3 regions of the Streptomyces sp. NPDC092370 genome follow, and region 3 is predicted to be linked to each of the others. Evidence: riboswitches for the same ligand, from Rfam matches in the RefSeq annotation. Region 3 holds a riboswitch; each other region holds the start of a gene.
What was found. Region 3 has a riboswitch for thiamine pyrophosphate ahead of ACIQHQ_RS30520 (thiamine ABC transporter substrate binding subunit). Riboswitches for the same ligand answer to the same signal wherever they lie in the genome.

Region 1 (5,186 bases), on a different contig from region 3:
AGCAGGAGCGGATTCATCCGCGTGCCCGACTCGATCAGGCGCCGGCCCTGCGCCAGGTCCCGCGGCCGGCCGACCGCCAGCAGCGCGATCAGCCGTTCATCGCGCAGCCAGCACACCGTCCAGGCCGGTCCGGAGGACTCGCCCCGCCACAGGGTCGTGTCCGCGGCGGCGTGGTGCCCGGCGTACTGGACGAACCGCCCGAACTGCTCGGACCAGAAGTAGGGCACCGGGTCGTACACCGCCGGCGCCTCCCCCGTGGCCCGGCCGACGATGTTCACGGCGACCGTGCGCGGCCCCTGGAGGGCGTTGTCCCAGTGGTGGACCAGCAGGCGCTCGCCGTAGCGCCCGGAGGGGAAGGAGGCGCAGTCGCCGACCGCGTACACGTCCGGTACGGACGTGCGCAGGTGCTCGTCGGCCAGGATCTCGGCGTGGGCGCCGAGCGCGATGCCGGACCCGGCCAGCCAGGCCGTGGCGGGGCGGGCGCCGATGCCGACGACGACCGCGCCCGCGGGCAGCCGGGTGCCGTCGTCGAGGAGCACGGCACCCTGCTCGACGCGCTCCACGCGCGCGTGCGTCCGCAGTACGGCGCCCGCGTCGGCGTACCAGCCGGCCATCGGGGCGGCGACCTCGGCGGGCAGCGCCCCGGCGAGCGGCCGCTCGGCGGCCTCCACGACGGTCACCGCGCAGCCCGCCTCGCGCGCGGCGGTGGCGAACTCCGCGCCGATCCAGCCCGCGCCGACGACCACGATGTCGTGCCGGCGGGCCAGCACCGGGCGCAGCCGCTCGGCGTCGTCCAGGGTGCGCAGCAGATGCACGCCGGGCACGCCCTGCGCGCCGGGCAGCCGGACCGGCTCGGCGCCGGTCGCGACGACCAGGACGTCGTAGGGCACGGGCCCGTCCTCGGTGTCCAGCTCGTGGTCGGCGGGGCGCAGGCCCAGCACCTCGCAGCCGAGCCGCAGTTCGATGCCGAGGGCATCGAAGTCGACGTCGAAGGCGGAGCCCTCGGACTTGCCGAGCAGGACGGCCTTGGACAACGGCGGCCGGTCGTAGGGCTGGTGGGGCTCGGCGCCGATCAGGATCACATCGCCGGTGAAGCCCTGCTCGCGCAGCGCGACGGCGGTCTGCACCCCGGCCATGCCCGCGCCCGCCACGACCACGCGCCGGGGCGCGGACGAACCTGGTTCCTGCGTCTGCTCGCTCACCTGATCACCATAGACACCTGACGGATTGTCAATCAGTGCTCATGCGCCGTGACCTGCTCCACAACGCTCGTGCCGTTGCCCCGCTGGGACTCCCACTCCCAGCTCTCCTCCAGCCGCACCCGCCCGTCGGGCAGCTCCACGACCGCCGAGACGCAGTGCCCCGAGGACGTGGTGCCGTCCCGCTTGAGCTGCACGTACCGGAAGTCCAGCCGGTCACCTTCCCGGATACCCACGAGATACCCCCGTACGACATCGCCGCCGCTGTACTCGGCCCAGATCCCGCCCTGCCGCTCGTGGTACGTGAACCGGGTGCGGGTGCCCACCTGACCTGGCGCCTGGTCGGCCACCGGGGCGAGGACGAGACCGTCGAGGGATCGGGCCATGGGCGGAGGCTCCCTTACTGCGGCATGCGGCATCGGGCTAGGGTGGCCAACGTAAAGCACTCGCGGGAGCCCGGACGCACCGGGCTGAGAGGGAGGCTGGCGGCCTCCGACCGTACGAACCTGATCCGGGTCATGCCGGCGAAGGGAGGGGCTGGACGCCCATGTCGCCTACGTCCACCACATCAGACGTGCTGGTCATCGGGGGCGGGATCATCGGTCTGGTCACGGCCTGGCGGGCCGCGCAACGCGGGCTCGCCACGGCCGTCGTGGACCCCGAGCCCGGTGGCGGAGCCGCACAGGTGGCGGCCGGCATGCTGGCCGCCGTCACGGAACTGCACTACGGCGAGCAGACCCTGCTCGGCCTCAACCTCGCCTCCGCCCGGCGCTACCCGGACTTCGCCGCCGAGCTCACCGAGCTGACCGGCCAGGACCTCGGCTACCGCCGCTGCGGCACGCTCGCCGTGGCCCTGGACGCCGACGACCGGGCCCACTTGCGCGAACTGCACGCCCTTCAGCAGCAGTCGGGGCTGGACTCGCAGTGGCTGTCGGGGCGCGAGTGCCGGCGCCTGGAGCCGATGCTCGCGCCGGGCGTGCGTGGCGGGCTCCGGGTCGACGGTGATCACCAGATCGACCCGCGGCGGCTGGCCGGGGCCCTGGTGGCCGCGTGCGAGCGGGCCGGCGTGGTCTTCCACCGGGCGTGGGCGGAGCGGCTGACCGTCGTACGGGACCGGGCCGCGGGGGTCGTCCTGGCCGACGGCACCGCGCCGGCCGCCGGCCAGGTGGTGCTCGCCGGGGGCAGCCTCAGCGGGCGGCTCGCGGGTGTCCCGCGGGACGTGCTGCCTCCCGTGCGCCCGGTGAAGGGGCAGGTGGTGCGGTTGACGATGCCGCAGCGGCACGGGCCGTTCCTGAGCCGGACGGTACGCGCGGTGGTGCGCGGCAGCCACGTCTACCTGGTGCCGCGCGCGAGCGGCGAACTCGTGATCGGGGCGACCAGCGAGGAGCTGGGCTGGGACACCACCGTGACCGCGGGCGGCGTCTACGAGCTGCTGCGGGACGCACACGAGCTGGTCCCCGGCATCACCGAGCTCCCGCTCACCGAGACCCGGGCCGGGCTGCGCCCCGGCTCCCCCGACAACGCGCCGCTGCTCGGCCCCACCGGCCTGGAGGGGCTGTCGCTGGCCACCGGGCACTACCGCAACGGCGTCCTGCTCACGCCGGTGACCGGCGACGCCCTGGCCCACGTCCTGACGACGGGCGAACTCCCCGAGGAGGCCCGGCCCTTCACGCCGAAGCGCTTCACTCCCGCCACCGCACTCACGGAGCAGCCCGCATGAACATCTCCGTCAACGGGGAGCCCCGGGAGGTCCGGCCCGGCACGGCTCTCGACACCGTCGTGAGGTCGCTCACCGCCTCGCGCTCGGGTGTGGCCGCCGCCCTCAACGAAACCGTCGTCCCGCGCACCGAGTGGCCCTCCACGCCCCTGGCCGAGGGAGACCGCGTGGAAGTCCTCACCGCCGTCCAAGGAGGCTGACCATGGCCGACGATCCGTTTGTCCTCGGTGGCACGTCCTTCGCGTCCCGCCTGATCATGGGCACGGGCGGGGCGCCCAGCCTCGATGTGCTGGAGCGGTCGCTGGTGGCGTCCGGGACGGAGCTGACGACGGTCGCGATGCGCCGGGTGAACGCCTCGGTGCACGGCTCGGTGCTGTCCGTCCTGGACAGGCTCGGCATCCGGGTGCTGCCCAATACGGCGGGCTGCTTCACCGCCGGGGAGGCCGTCCTCACGGCCCGCCTCGCGCGCGAGGCCCTCGGCACCGACCTGATCAAGCTGGAGGTCATCGCCGACGAGCGCACCCTGCTGCCGGATCCGATCGAGCTGCTGGACGCGGCGGAGGCCCTGGTCGACGACGGGTTCACGGTGCTGCCGTACACCAACGACGACCCGGTGCTGGCGCGGAAGCTGGAGGACGTGGGCTGCGCGGCGATCATGCCGCTGGGCTCGCCGATCGGCTCCGGGCTCGGAATCCGCAACCCGCACAACTTCCAGCTGATCGTGGAGCACGCGCGCGTGCCGGTGATCCTGGACGCGGGCGCGGGTACGGCCTCGGACGCGGCGCTGGCGATGGAACTGGGATGCGCGGGTGTGATGCTCGCCTCAGCGGTGACACGGGCGCAGGAGCCCGTGCTGATGGCCGACGCGATGCGGCACGCCGTGGAGGCGGGGCGGCTGGCGTACCGGGCGGGGCGGATCCCGCGGCGGCACTTCGCGGAGGCGTCGTCTCCGGTGGAGGGGATGGCCGCGCTGGATCCGGAACGGCCCGCCTTCCGGTAATCGGCGGGACACACGTCACAGGTCGGCTGCAGTCCCGCCTCGAAATCCGGCGGGGGACGGGGCTGTCGGTCGTGACTCGTACACTCGCCTGCGTGGACACGACCCTTCAGGACCCCTTGGTCGGGCAGGTGCTCGACGGCCGGTATCGCGTCGACGCGCGGATCGCGGTCGGCGGGATGGCCACGGTCTACCGGGCCGTGGACACCCGGCTCGACCGGGTCCTCGCGCTCAAGGTGATGCACCCCTCGCTCGCGGTCGACGCCTCGTTCGTGGAGCGGTTCATCCGCGAGGCGAAGTCCGTGGCCCGGCTGGCGCACCCGAACGTGGTGCAGGTCTTCGACCAGGGCACCGACGGCTCGTACGTCTACCTGGCCATGGAGTACGTCGCGGGCTGCACCCTGCGGGACGTGCTGCGCGAGCGCGGGGCCCTGCAGCCGCGGGCCGCCCTGGACATCCTGGAGCCGGTGCTTGCCGCGCTGGGCGCCGCGCACCGCGCCGGGTTCGTGCACCGCGACATGAAGCCGGAGAACGTTCTGATAGGGGACGACGGCCGGGTCAAGGTCGCCGACTTCGGTCTCGTCCGGGCCGTTGACACGGTGACGAACACCACCGGCGCCGTCCTCGGCACGGTCTCGTACCTCGCCCCCGAGCAGATAGAGAACGGCACCGCCGACCCCCGCGTCGACGTGTACGCGTGCGGCGTGATGCTGTTCGAGATGCTGACCGGCGACAAGCCGCACGACGGGGACTCCCCCGCCGTCATCCTGTACAAACACCTCCACGAGGACGTCCCGCCGCCCTCGGCGTCGGTGCCGGGGCTGGCGTACGAGCTGGACGAGCTGGTCGCGTCGGCGACCGCGCGCAACCCCGACCTGCGCCCGTACGACGCCGTGGCGCTGCTGTCGCAGACCCGTCAGTCGCGCGAGGGGCTGAGCGCGGACCAGCTGGACGCACTGCCGCCGCAGGCGGTCACCCTGGAGCACGACAACGCCGGCGACCGTACGAGTGTGATCCCGCGCTCGCTCACGGTGCCGCGTCTGCTGCCCGTCGGCGAGGACGCCGAGCCGGAGGTGCTCCGCACCAGCCGGCTGGAGACACCGCCTCCCCCACCACCCGGGCGGCGCCTGCCGCGGCGCGGCGTCGTCTCGATCGTCGTCGCCCTGCTGCTGGTCCTCGGCGTCGGCGCGGGCGTCTGGTACATCAACTCCGGACAGTTCACGAAGGTCCCGGCGTTGCTGACGAAGACCGAGGCGCAGGCCAGGGACCAGCT
Region 2 (5,186 bases), on a different contig from region 3:
TCGAGGAGGTCGACGGCCACCTGCTCGTCCACTCCGACACCACCGCCTACCTCGATTACGGCCGGTCCATCGAAGAGGTCAACGACACCGTCCGCGAGACGATCACCCGCAACGACGCGGACGAGGTCTGGGACCTGTTCCGCAAGTTCACCAAGCGGTTCTCCTTCCGCGACGAGGGTGGCGCGGACGCCGTGCGCCGTCTGCTCGATACGTACGGGGGCACCCGGATCGTTCACGGCCACAGCCCGATCCCGTACCTGCTGGGCGAAGTCGGTGCCGAGGACGACGAGGACAACAGCGACCCGGTCATCGAAGGACCGCACGTCTACGCCGACGGACTCGCCATCGCCATGGACGGCGGCGTGACCATGGCCGGAAAGCTGCTGGTCCAGCAACTGCCGCTGGATACGTGAACGTTCACCGGGCAGGCGCCCCCGCTCGGAGGACCGGGACGGCGAGGGGCCAATTTCAGTAAACCCCCTGTCACCGCATACCGTCACCGCTCTACCATCGGCTTATCCGTAGCAGGCTCCCCTCCGTTTCTGCCCGACGGCTCGTCAGCATGCCGAGCCCCAAGCCCTACGGAGCATCGGGGGATGCACATGAACAGCGTTCCGCAGCACCTGCTGAGCGAGGACCGCCAGGAATACGAGCGGATCCTCGATGAGGCGCTGCGCTCCGCACCACACCGTCCCGACCTGGCCGCTGTCGGACAGCGGCTCAACCCCGAGCAGTTGCGCACCATGGCGCTGAACGCCACCGCGCTCATCACGGCCGCCGCGTCGGCCGAATACCAGCACTACGTCAAGGTCCGCAACGAACTACGTCAGCCCGCGTCGTCCGCTTCGCCGGCCGTGCACGAGTCCGGTTCCTCCGAGCCGGGCGCGGGCGCCTCGGGGCTCGCCGCCGGCATGGGCGTCGCCGACGCCACCGGCGCGGGCGCCGTCGCCGTCGTCGCCGTCCTCGCACCCGTCCTGGCCGGTACCGCGGCGGCGATCTTCCTGCTCGTCGGCTACATCCTGCAGATGCTCGACCCCGAGCAGGGATTCGCCCGGACCATGCTCACCACGGGCTGGGTGTTCGGCGCCGTGACCGCGGTCGCGATCCTCGTCGCCGCGGTGGGACTGCTGCTCACCGCCCTGCGCAACAAGCCCACGGCCGAAAGCGGGCCGTACGGCGAATTGCAGGGGGAGGTGGCCCAGGCCAGGGCGGCCTGGCACGAGGCGCTGCTGGAACGCGGGATCCTGCCCTTCCTGCGCGAAGCACTCGTCGACCCCGGTGCGACCGCCGCACTGCACCCCACGCCCTCGTCCACCCCGGTCAGTCGCATGCCGCACCTCGGCTACGACCGCCCGGGGTTCACCAGCCCGGACGACGGCGGCCGAGGTTCGCGCCCCAGCTTCAGCAGTCCGGACTACACCAGCCCGGACTTCGGAGGCCCGGAGCACCAGCCGGAGTAGCCGTCGGATCCCGTCCGAGCAGGCGCCTCCCACAGGCCGGGGGGCATCGGCCCCCGGGCCTGTGCGCGGCAGGTCAGTCCGCTATGGGCAGGTACACGCGGTTCCCGCTCGCGGCGAACTCCTTCGACTTCAGGGCCATGCCCTCCTCGATCTCGGTCCGTGTGCCGCCGTGTTCACGGCGGATGTCCTGAGAGATCTTCATGCTGGACAAGTCCAGACCGGAGTCGCGCGGACTGACGTCGTCGTCCGGCCCCGCCAACAGGCGCTCTGCCAGAGAGCACGTAGGCAGGTCCGTGCCTTCCAGGCCGGACAGAACGGCCCATGACTCCACGAGCCGCGGGCCGTCCCACACGGCTCCGGCTAATCAGCCAGCGGCAGATAAACCCGGTTCCCGCTCGCCGCGAACTCCTTCGACTTCTGGAGCATCCCCTCGGCAATCTCCTCGGACGAGGCACCCTCAGCCGCAGCACCACCGAACCGCTCTGTGATGCTTTGGCTGATCTTCATGCTGCAGAACTTGGGACCGCACATCGAGCAGAAGTGGGCCGTCTTGGCCGGTTCCGCGGGCAGGGTCTCGTCGTGGAACTCCCGTGCCGTGTCCGGGTCGAGAGCCAGGTTGAACTGGTCCTCCCACCGGAACTCGAAACGGGCGTCGGACAGCGCGTCGTCCCACTCCTGCGCACCGGGGTGTCCCTTGGCGAGGTCGGCGGCGTGGGCAGCGATCTTGTAGGTGATGACGCCGGTCTTCACGTCGTCGCGGTTCGGCAGGCCCAAGTGCTCCTTGGGCGTGACGTAACACAGCATCGCCGTGCCCCACCAGGCGATCATCGCGGCACCGATGCCGGAGGTGATGTGGTCGTACGCCGGGGCGACGTCCGTGGTCAGCGGGCCGAGCGTATAGAACGGAGCTTCATCGCAGATCTCCTGCTGAAGGTCGATGTTCTCCTTGATCTTGTGCATCGGGACATGACCCGGGCCCTCGATCATGGTCTGCACATTGAAACGCTTCGCGATCCGGTTGAGTTCCCCGAGCGTGCGCAACTCCGCGAACTGCGCCTCGTCGTTGGCGTCCGCGATCGATCCGGGCCTGAGACCGTCGCCGAGCGAGTACGTGACGTCGTACGCGGCGAGGATCTCGCAGAGCTCCTCGAAGTTCTCGTACAGGAACGACTCCTTGTGGTGCGCGAGGCACCAAGCGGCCATGATCGAGCCGCCGCGGGAGACGATGCCGGTCTTGCGGTTCGCCGTCAGCGGGACGTACGCCAGGCGCACGCCCGCATGGACCGTCATGTAGTCCACCCCCTGCTCGGCCTGTTCGATGACCGTGTCCTTGTAGATCTCCCAGGTCAGCTCCTCGGCCCGGCCGTCGACCTTCTCCAGAGCCTGATAGAGCGGCACGGTGCCGATCGGGACGGGGGAGTTGCGCAGCACCCACTCGCGCGTGGTGTGGATGTTGCGGCCGGTGGACAGGTCCATGACCGTGTCGGCGCCCCAGCGGGTCGCCCAGGTCATCTTCTCGACCTCCTCCTCGATGGAGGAGGTCACGGCCGAGTTGCCGATGTTGGCATTGACCTTCACCAGGAACCGCTTGCCGATGATCATCGGCTCGATCTCCGGGTGATTCACGTTGGCCGGCAGCACGGCCCGGCCCGCGGCGATCTCGTCCCGCACAACCTCGGGCGCCACGTTCTCCCGGATGGCCACGTACTCCATCTCGGGCGTGATCTCGCCACGACGGGCGTACGCGAGCTGCGTGACCGCCTGGCCCTGCCTGCCCCGGCGAGGCTGACGCGGCCGGCCGGGGAAGACGGCGTCCAGGTTACGGAGCCCGCCGCGGGGCGAGGTGTGCTTGATGCCGTCGTCCTCGGGACGGACGGGCCGGCCCGCGTACTCCTCGGTGTCACCGCGGGCGACGATCCAGTTCTCGCGCAGCGGCGACAGGCCCCTGCGGACGTCGGTGTCGACGAGCGGATCGGTGTAGGGGCCCGATGTGTCGTACAGCGTGACCGACTGGCCGTTGGTGAGGTGCACCTGACGGACCGGCACGCGCAGGTCTGGGCGAGAGCCCTCGACATACGCCTTGTGCCAGCCGATGGACTTCCCGGCCTCCTCGGACTTCTCGTCCGGAACGGAGGCAGGCGTGCGTGTGTCCTTGCTGGTCATGAGACCTACTCCCTACGCCGGCATTACCCGGTAACAGGTTCGGCGGTCGACGCAGCGGCTTCCGCCCGGTGACGTTCCGTGTGAAACATCACTCGACTCCGGCGATGTTTCATGTGAAACATCGCTGGGACGGAGGTCAGCGCCCTCTCAGCCCGGTGCTCCGAGCTCCCGCGTGTACAAAAGGTGCCTCCACGCTAGCGGCAATTCTGGCGCGGTGAACAGAGGGCCCCCCTCGTTCTTGCGATGATCGGTCGGTGACCACGACGCAGCGTCCCCCCTACCCCCCGCCCGAACCGCCCCGCGGATCCGGTGCCGGAAACGGCAACGGCCGTGGTGACGGCCATGACGGCGCCGCCGAAACCCGGCACGCCGCCGAGGTCCGGCAGGAGCAGACTCAGGGGCAGGGCCCTGGGCCTGGCTACGGCCGCGTCGGGAGCTTCGGTTCCGGAGGCGGCGGTGAGCGTGATTCCGGCTCCGGTTCTGGATACGGCTCGGGCTCCGGTGATGAGTACGGCTCGGGCTCCGGCGGCGGGTACGACTCCGCTCCGGGCCGTGCGTACGGCTCTCGTCCCGGCGGAGAGTACGGGCCAGGCGCCGGTGGCGGCCCGGGTGCCGGTTCTTCCGGTGGCGGCCACGGTGGCCCCGGCGGCGGGCACAGTGGCGGGCATGGTTCCGGCCCCGGCAGAGGTGACGGGCACGGCCACGGTGGGGACAACCACCACGGTGGGGGCGACGGACACGGCCACGGCTCCGCACCGGGTGGCGGCCATGGTCATTCCCACAGTCACCACCACGGCCCGGCCACGCCCGTCTCCCTGCATCTACGCAAGGTCATCGCGGCGGTCCTGATCCCGTTCGCCGTGGCAGTGCTGGTCGGTCTCGCCGTGCTGTGGCCGGGCGGCGCCCCGTCGCACGAGCGCACCGGCGTCGGCTTCGACCGGCAGACGCAGCAGGCCACGGTCACCAAGGTGGTCGAGGTGAGCTGCAAGGAGGCCGGTGCCTCGGGCGTTCCGCCGACCGGCGACACCTCCACCGCAGAGGGTTCCTCGGCGGTGCAGGCGGAGAAGGGCACCTGTAAGAGGGCCACGATCCGGGTCGACAGCGGCAATGACAAGGGCCGTACGTTCACCGAGATCGTCCAGCCGGACCAGTCCCGCCAGTTGCACGAGGGCCAGGAGGTCGTGGTCGCCTACGAGCCCTCCGCGCCGAAGGACCTCCAGTACTCGGTCACCGACATCAACCGCCGTCTGCCCATGGGGCTGCTCGCCGGCATCTTCGCGCTCGCCGTCGTGGCCGTCGGGCGGTTGCGCGGTGTCATGGCCCTGGTCGCGCTGGCCATGAGCTTCCTGGTGCTGAACTTCTTCATCCTGCCGGCGATCCTGCAGGGCTCCAATCCCCTGATCGTGGCGGTGGTGGGTGCGAGCGCCATCATGCTCATCGCCCTTTATCTGTGCCATGGCCTGTCCGCCCGGACATCCGTGGCGGTGCTCGGCACGCTCATCTCCCTGCTGCTCATCGGCATCCTCGGTTCGGTGTTCATCGACTGGGCCGCGCTCACCGGCA
Region 3 (5,186 bases):
CGGACTGGGCGATCCGCCCGTCCCGCATCACCACGACCCGGTCGGCCAGCGCGAAGGCCTCCCCCTGGTCGTGCGTCACGGCGAGCACGGTGGTGCCCAACCGGCCGAACAGTTCCTTCAGTTCGACGACCAGCCGCTCCCTCAGCGACCGGTCGAGCTGTCCCAGCGGCTCGTCCAGCATCAGCAGCCGGGGGCTCGGCGCCAGGGCCCGGGCCAGCGCCACCCGCTGCTGCTCTCCGCCGGACAGCGCGGCGACGGCCCGGCGGCCCGCACCGGGCAATCCCACGAGGTCCAGCAACTCCCGAACCCGCTCCACCTGTCGGCGCTTCGGCTCACCCCGCATCCGCAGCCCGAAGGCCACGTTGCCGCCCACGTCCCGCTGCGGGAACAGCTGGTGGTCCTGGAACATCAGCCCGACGCCCCGCCGGTGCGCCGGCACGCCCGCCTGGTCGCGCCCGTCGAGCACCACCCGCCCGGTGTCGAGGGGTTGCAACCCGGCCACCGCCCGCAGCAGGGTCGACTTGCCGCTGCCGCTGGGCCCGAGCACACACACGACCTCGTGCTCGGCGACCTCCAGATCGACGGCGTCCAGCACGGCACGCCCTCCGAAGCGAACCGTCGCCCCCCGCAGAGCCAGCAGCATCAGAACTCCCCCGTCCGGTCCGTGCGGAGCCTCTCCAGCACCAGCAGGGCCACGGCGCACACCACCATCAGAATCGTCGAAAGGGCCATCGCCTGGCCGTAGTTGAGGTCCCCGGGCCGCCCCAGCAGCCGGGCCACGGCCACCGGCAGCGTCGGCCGGTCGGGCCGTGCGATGAACACCGTGGCGCCGAACTCCCCGAGCGACACGGCGAAGGCGAACCCGGCCGCGATCAGCAGCGCCCGCCGCACCATCGGCAGGTCCACCTCCCGCCACACCCGCCAGGGGGCGGCCCCGAGCACCGAGGCCGCCTCCCGCAGCCGCACGTCCACCGCCCGCAGCACGGGCAGCATGGTCCGCACCACGAACGGCACCCCGACCAGCGCCTGCGCGAGCGGCACCAGGATCCAGGAGGACCTGAGGTCCAGCGGCGGCTCGTCGAGGGAGATCAGGAACCCGAAGCCGACGGTCACCGCGGACACCCCGAGCGGCAGCATCAGCAGTGCGTCGAAGCCGCGCACGAACCGCCCGGCGTCCCGGCGGGTGAGCGCGACCGCGGCGAGGCCCCCGATCACCACGGCGATGAACGTGGCGGCGACGGCGTAGGACAGGCTGTTGCCGATCGCCTCGATCGGCGGGACCAGGAACACTCCCCCGTCCTCGCTGGTCAGCGCCCGGTAGTAGCCGAGGCCCGGCGCGCCCAGAGACCGTTGCACCAGCACCGCCGGCGGGAGCACGAGCAGCAAGGCGACGGTGACGAGCACCCCGCCGAGCATCGCCCACTGCCCCGCGCCGCGGGGCCGGCGCGCGGTCACGGACGCGTCCACCAGCCGCAGGGCGGTCTCCCGCCGTCGCACGGTCCAGGCGTGCACCGCGAGGATCGCGCCCACCGCCACGAACTGGATCATGGTCAGCACGGCCGCGGTGGACAGATCGAAGATCTCGGACGTCTGCCGGTAGATCTCCACCTCCAGGGTGGAGAAGGTGGGCCCGCCGAGGATCTGCACGACGCCGAAGGAGGTGAAGGTGAACAGGAAGACCATGAGCGCGGCGGCGGCCACGGCCGGGGCGAGCGCGGGCAGGGTGACCTGCCGCCAGGCCTTCAGCGGGGACGCCCCGAGCATCCGTGCGGCCTCCTCCTGCCGGGGGTCGAGCTGCGCCCAGAGCCCTCCGACGGTGCGGACGACGACCGCGTAGTTGAAGAAGACGTGCGCGAGCAGGATCGCCCACACCGTGGTGTCCAGACGTACGCCCCACAGCTCGTCGAGCAGCCCGCCCCGCCCGACCAGCGCCAGGAACGCCGTACCGACGACGACCGTCGGCAGCACGAACGGGACGGTGACGACCGCCCTCAGGACCTGCTTGCCGGGGAAGTCGAAGCGTGCGAAGACGTACGCGCCGGGGAGCGCGACGAGCAGCGTGAGCGCGGTGGAGACCACCGCCTGCCAGGTGGTGAACCACAGGACGTGCCGGACGTCGGATTGCGCCAGCACGTCCGCGATCCGCCCGAGGTGCCAGGTCCCGTCGGCCTTCAGGCCGCGTGCGACGATCGCGGCGACGGGGTAGGCGAAGAAGACCGCGAAGAACGCGACGGGCGCGGCCAGCAGGCCGAACCGCGCCGCCGCGCCCCGCCGCCGAACGGCTACTTCAGTACGAGCGAGGTCCACGACTTGACCCACTGGTCGCGGTGGTCGGCGATCTTCGCCGCGTCCATGGTCTCGGGGTTCTTCGCCTGCGGCCCGAACTTCACGAACTCCGGCGGCACCTGGGCGCCCTCGCGCACCGGGTACACGAACATGTTCATCGGCATGTCCTCCTGGAACCGCTCGGTGAGCAGGAAGTCCAGGAACGCCTTGCCGCCCTTGGTGTTCTTCGCGTTGCTGAGCAGCCCCGCGTACTCGACCTGCCGGAAGCAGGTGCCCTCGGCGACCCCGGTCGGCGCCGTGCTCGGCTTCGGGTCGGCGAAGACGACCTCGGCGGGCGGCGAGGAGGCGTAGGACACGACGAGCGGCCGGTCGCCCTTGGCCTTCTTACCGCCCGCCGAGCCGGAGAACTCCTCGTTGTAAGCCTGCTCCCAGCCGTCGACGACCTTCACACCGTTGGCCTTGAGCTTCTTCCAGTAGCTCTCCCAGCCGTCGTCGCCGTACGCGGCGGCGGTGCCGAGCAGGAAGCCGAGGCCGGGCGAGGAGGCGGAGGCGTTCTCGGTGACGAGCAGGTTCTTGTACTGCGGCTTGACCAGGTCGTCGAAGCTGCGCGGCGGCTGCAGCTTGTGGTCGGCGAAGTACTTCTTGTCGTAGTTGACGCAGATGTCGCCGGTGTCGATGGGAGTGACCCGGTGCTGCTCCTGGTCGACGCGGTACTCGGCCTTGATCCGGTCCGAGCCCTTGGGCTCGTAGGACTGGAAGAGGCCGTTGTCGAGGGCGCGGGACAGCAGGGTGTTGTCGACGCCGAAGAAGACGTCGCCCTGCGGGTTGTCCTTGGTCAGGATGGCCTTGTTGACGGCCTGCCCGGCGTCGCCGTCCTTCAGGAAGTCGACCTTGTACCCGGACTGCTTCTCGAAGGCCGCGATGACGTCCTTGGACGCGGCCCATGAGTCGTGGCTGACGAGCGTCACGGTCTTGGAGTCACCGGACCCCTGTCCGCCGTCGGACGACCCGCACGCGGCGAGCGTGCCGGCCATGCCGAGCCCGACGACCGCCGCCGTCAGCCGCTTTGCGTTGATGCTCACTGGATTCCTCCTGGAGTGACCAGGAGAAGACGCGGCCCTGCCCGGGACTTCCGGAGTCCCGGGCAGGGCGCAACAGCTCGAGTGGTGACCGATCTCCCTACCCAGAATGACCTGGGCCAGGTTCGGAGGGTCTGCGGCCGTGTGCCGCACTCTCAGCGCTGTGGCGCTCCCCTGTCGGAATATGCAGATGTCGAATATGAGGGTGCTTACGACGGTCAGACTACCGTTCGGTGGCCGCGAGCTGACCACACGCCCCGTCGATCTCCTGACCACGGGTGTCCCGGACCGTCACCGGCACACCATGGGCGGCGATGGCCTCCACGAACGCCTTCTCGTCCTCGGGCCGGGAAGCCGTCCACTTCGACCCGGGCGTCGGGTTCAGCGGGATCAGGTTGACGTGCACCGGCCTGCCCTTGAGCATCCGGCCGAGCCGGTCACCACGCCACGCCTGGTCGTTGATGTCCCTGATCAGCGCGTACTCGATGGACAGCCGCCGGCCGGACTTGGCGCTGTACTCGAAGCCGGCGTCCAGCACCTCGCGGACCTTCCAGCGCGTGTTCACGGGCACGAGGGTGTCGCGCAGCTCGTCGTCGGGGGCGTGCAGCGAGATGGCGAGGCGGCACTTGAACCCCTCGTCGGAGAAGCGGTGGATGGCCGGGACGAGCCCGACCGTCGAGACGGTGATGCCGCGCTGCGAGAGGCCCACCCCGTCGGGCTCGGGGTCGGTGAGCCGCCGGATGGCACCGGCGACCCGGTTGTAGTTGGCGAGCGGCTCGCCCATGCCCATGAAGACGATGTTGCTCAGCCGGGCGGGACCGCCGGGGACCTCACCGTCCCGCAGGGCCCGCATGCCGTCCACGATCTGGTGCACGATCTCGGCGGTGGACAGATTCCGGTCCAGACCGGCCTGCCCGGTCGCACAGAACGGGCAGTTCATCCCGCATCCGGCCTGGGAGCTGATGCACATGGTCACACGGTCCGGGTAGCGCATCAGCACGGACTCGACGAGCGTCCCGTCGAACAGCCGCCACAGCGTCTTGCGGGTGGTGCCCTGGTCGGTCGACAGATGCCGCACGACGGTCATCAGCTCGGGCAGCAGCGCTTCCTGCAGCCGCCCACGAGCACCGGCCGGAATGTCGGTCCACTGCTCCGGATCATGCGCGTACCGCGCGAAGTAGTGCTGCGAGAGCTGCTTGGCACGAAACGGCTTCTCCCCGACAGCGGCAACGGCCTCCTTGCGCTCGGCAGGAGTGAGATCGGCGAGATGCCGCGGCGGCTTCTTGGCTCCGCGCGGGGCGACGAAAGTGAGTTCTCCGGGTGCAGGCATAACCCTTCCAGTGTGGCAGATCAACGGCGGGTGCCCAGGCCCGGAGCGGGGTGGGAGTGGTCACCTGCGGGTGCCGACTGTCGGCGTCGGCCGGCCTCGGACGGCCCAGGGACCCCGAGGGAAGCCGCAACGGTTCAGAACCCGGCCATGGACTTGTCGAGCACCCCGCCCAGCGCCCCGTAGACGCTGCAGCGAACCGAGTGACGTGTCTGCGGCGGAGCCCGAACCCACGATGAACGACATCGCGAAGAGCCCGCCGAGGACCACTGCTACCCCCGGCGGCGCTGTGCCGAGCCGTCGACGCCGCCCGCCGTGGGACGGCGACGTCCTACCCGCCCGTGTGCTCCAGCCGGTCCTTGAGGAGCTGCTCGTTGCGCGGGAGTTCCTTGCGGACCTGGGAGCGTACGACGAGAGGGACCAGGACCTTGCCCATGCCGTGGCCCTCCAGGTCGATGCCGATCGTGACGTGCGAGCGGCGGCCCTCGTCATAG

Region 1: another riboswitch for thiamine pyrophosphate. It lies ahead of thiO (glycine oxidase ThiO); the one in region 3 lies ahead of ACIQHQ_RS30520 (thiamine ABC transporter substrate binding subunit).
Region 2: another riboswitch for thiamine pyrophosphate. It lies ahead of thiC (phosphomethylpyrimidine synthase ThiC); the one in region 3 lies ahead of ACIQHQ_RS30520 (thiamine ABC transporter substrate binding subunit).

What each region holds. Positions count from the first base shown of each region.
Region 1 is NZ_JBIVQO010000001.1:1,049,428-1,054,613, reverse strand. Features, by position in the region: gene ACIQHQ_RS04730 (NAD(P)/FAD-dependent oxidoreductase) at 1-1,202, opposite strand, end outside; gene ACIQHQ_RS04725 (hypothetical protein) at 1,235-1,585, opposite strand; TPP riboswitch at 1,638-1,749, shown strand; gene thiO (glycine oxidase ThiO) at 1,747-2,919, shown strand; gene thiS (sulfur carrier protein ThiS) at 2,916-3,116, shown strand; gene ACIQHQ_RS04710 (thiazole synthase) at 3,119-3,916, shown strand; gene pknB (Stk1 family PASTA domain-containing Ser/Thr kinase) at 4,009-5,186, shown strand, end outside.
Region 2 is NZ_JBIVQO010000005.1:190,578-195,763, forward strand. Features, by position in the region: gene ACIQHQ_RS17760 (metallophosphoesterase) at 1-413, shown strand, start outside; gene ACIQHQ_RS17765 (hypothetical protein) at 597-1,460, shown strand; gene ACIQHQ_RS17770 (hypothetical protein) at 1,534-1,662, opposite strand; gene thiC (phosphomethylpyrimidine synthase ThiC) at 1,821-3,623, opposite strand; TPP riboswitch at 3,616-3,805, opposite strand; gene ACIQHQ_RS17780 (YibE/F family protein) at 3,878-5,186, shown strand, end outside.
Region 3 is NZ_JBIVQO010000012.1:179,874-185,059, reverse strand. Features, by position in the region: gene ACIQHQ_RS30530 (ABC transporter ATP-binding protein) at 1-643, opposite strand, end outside; gene ACIQHQ_RS30525 (ABC transporter permease) at 643-2,244, opposite strand; gene ACIQHQ_RS30520 (thiamine ABC transporter substrate binding subunit) at 2,283-3,320, opposite strand; TPP riboswitch at 3,445-3,551, opposite strand; gene rlmN (23S rRNA (adenine(2503)-C(2))-methyltransferase RlmN) at 3,589-4,695, opposite strand; gene ACIQHQ_RS30510 (SRPBCC family protein) at 5,024-5,186, opposite strand, start outside.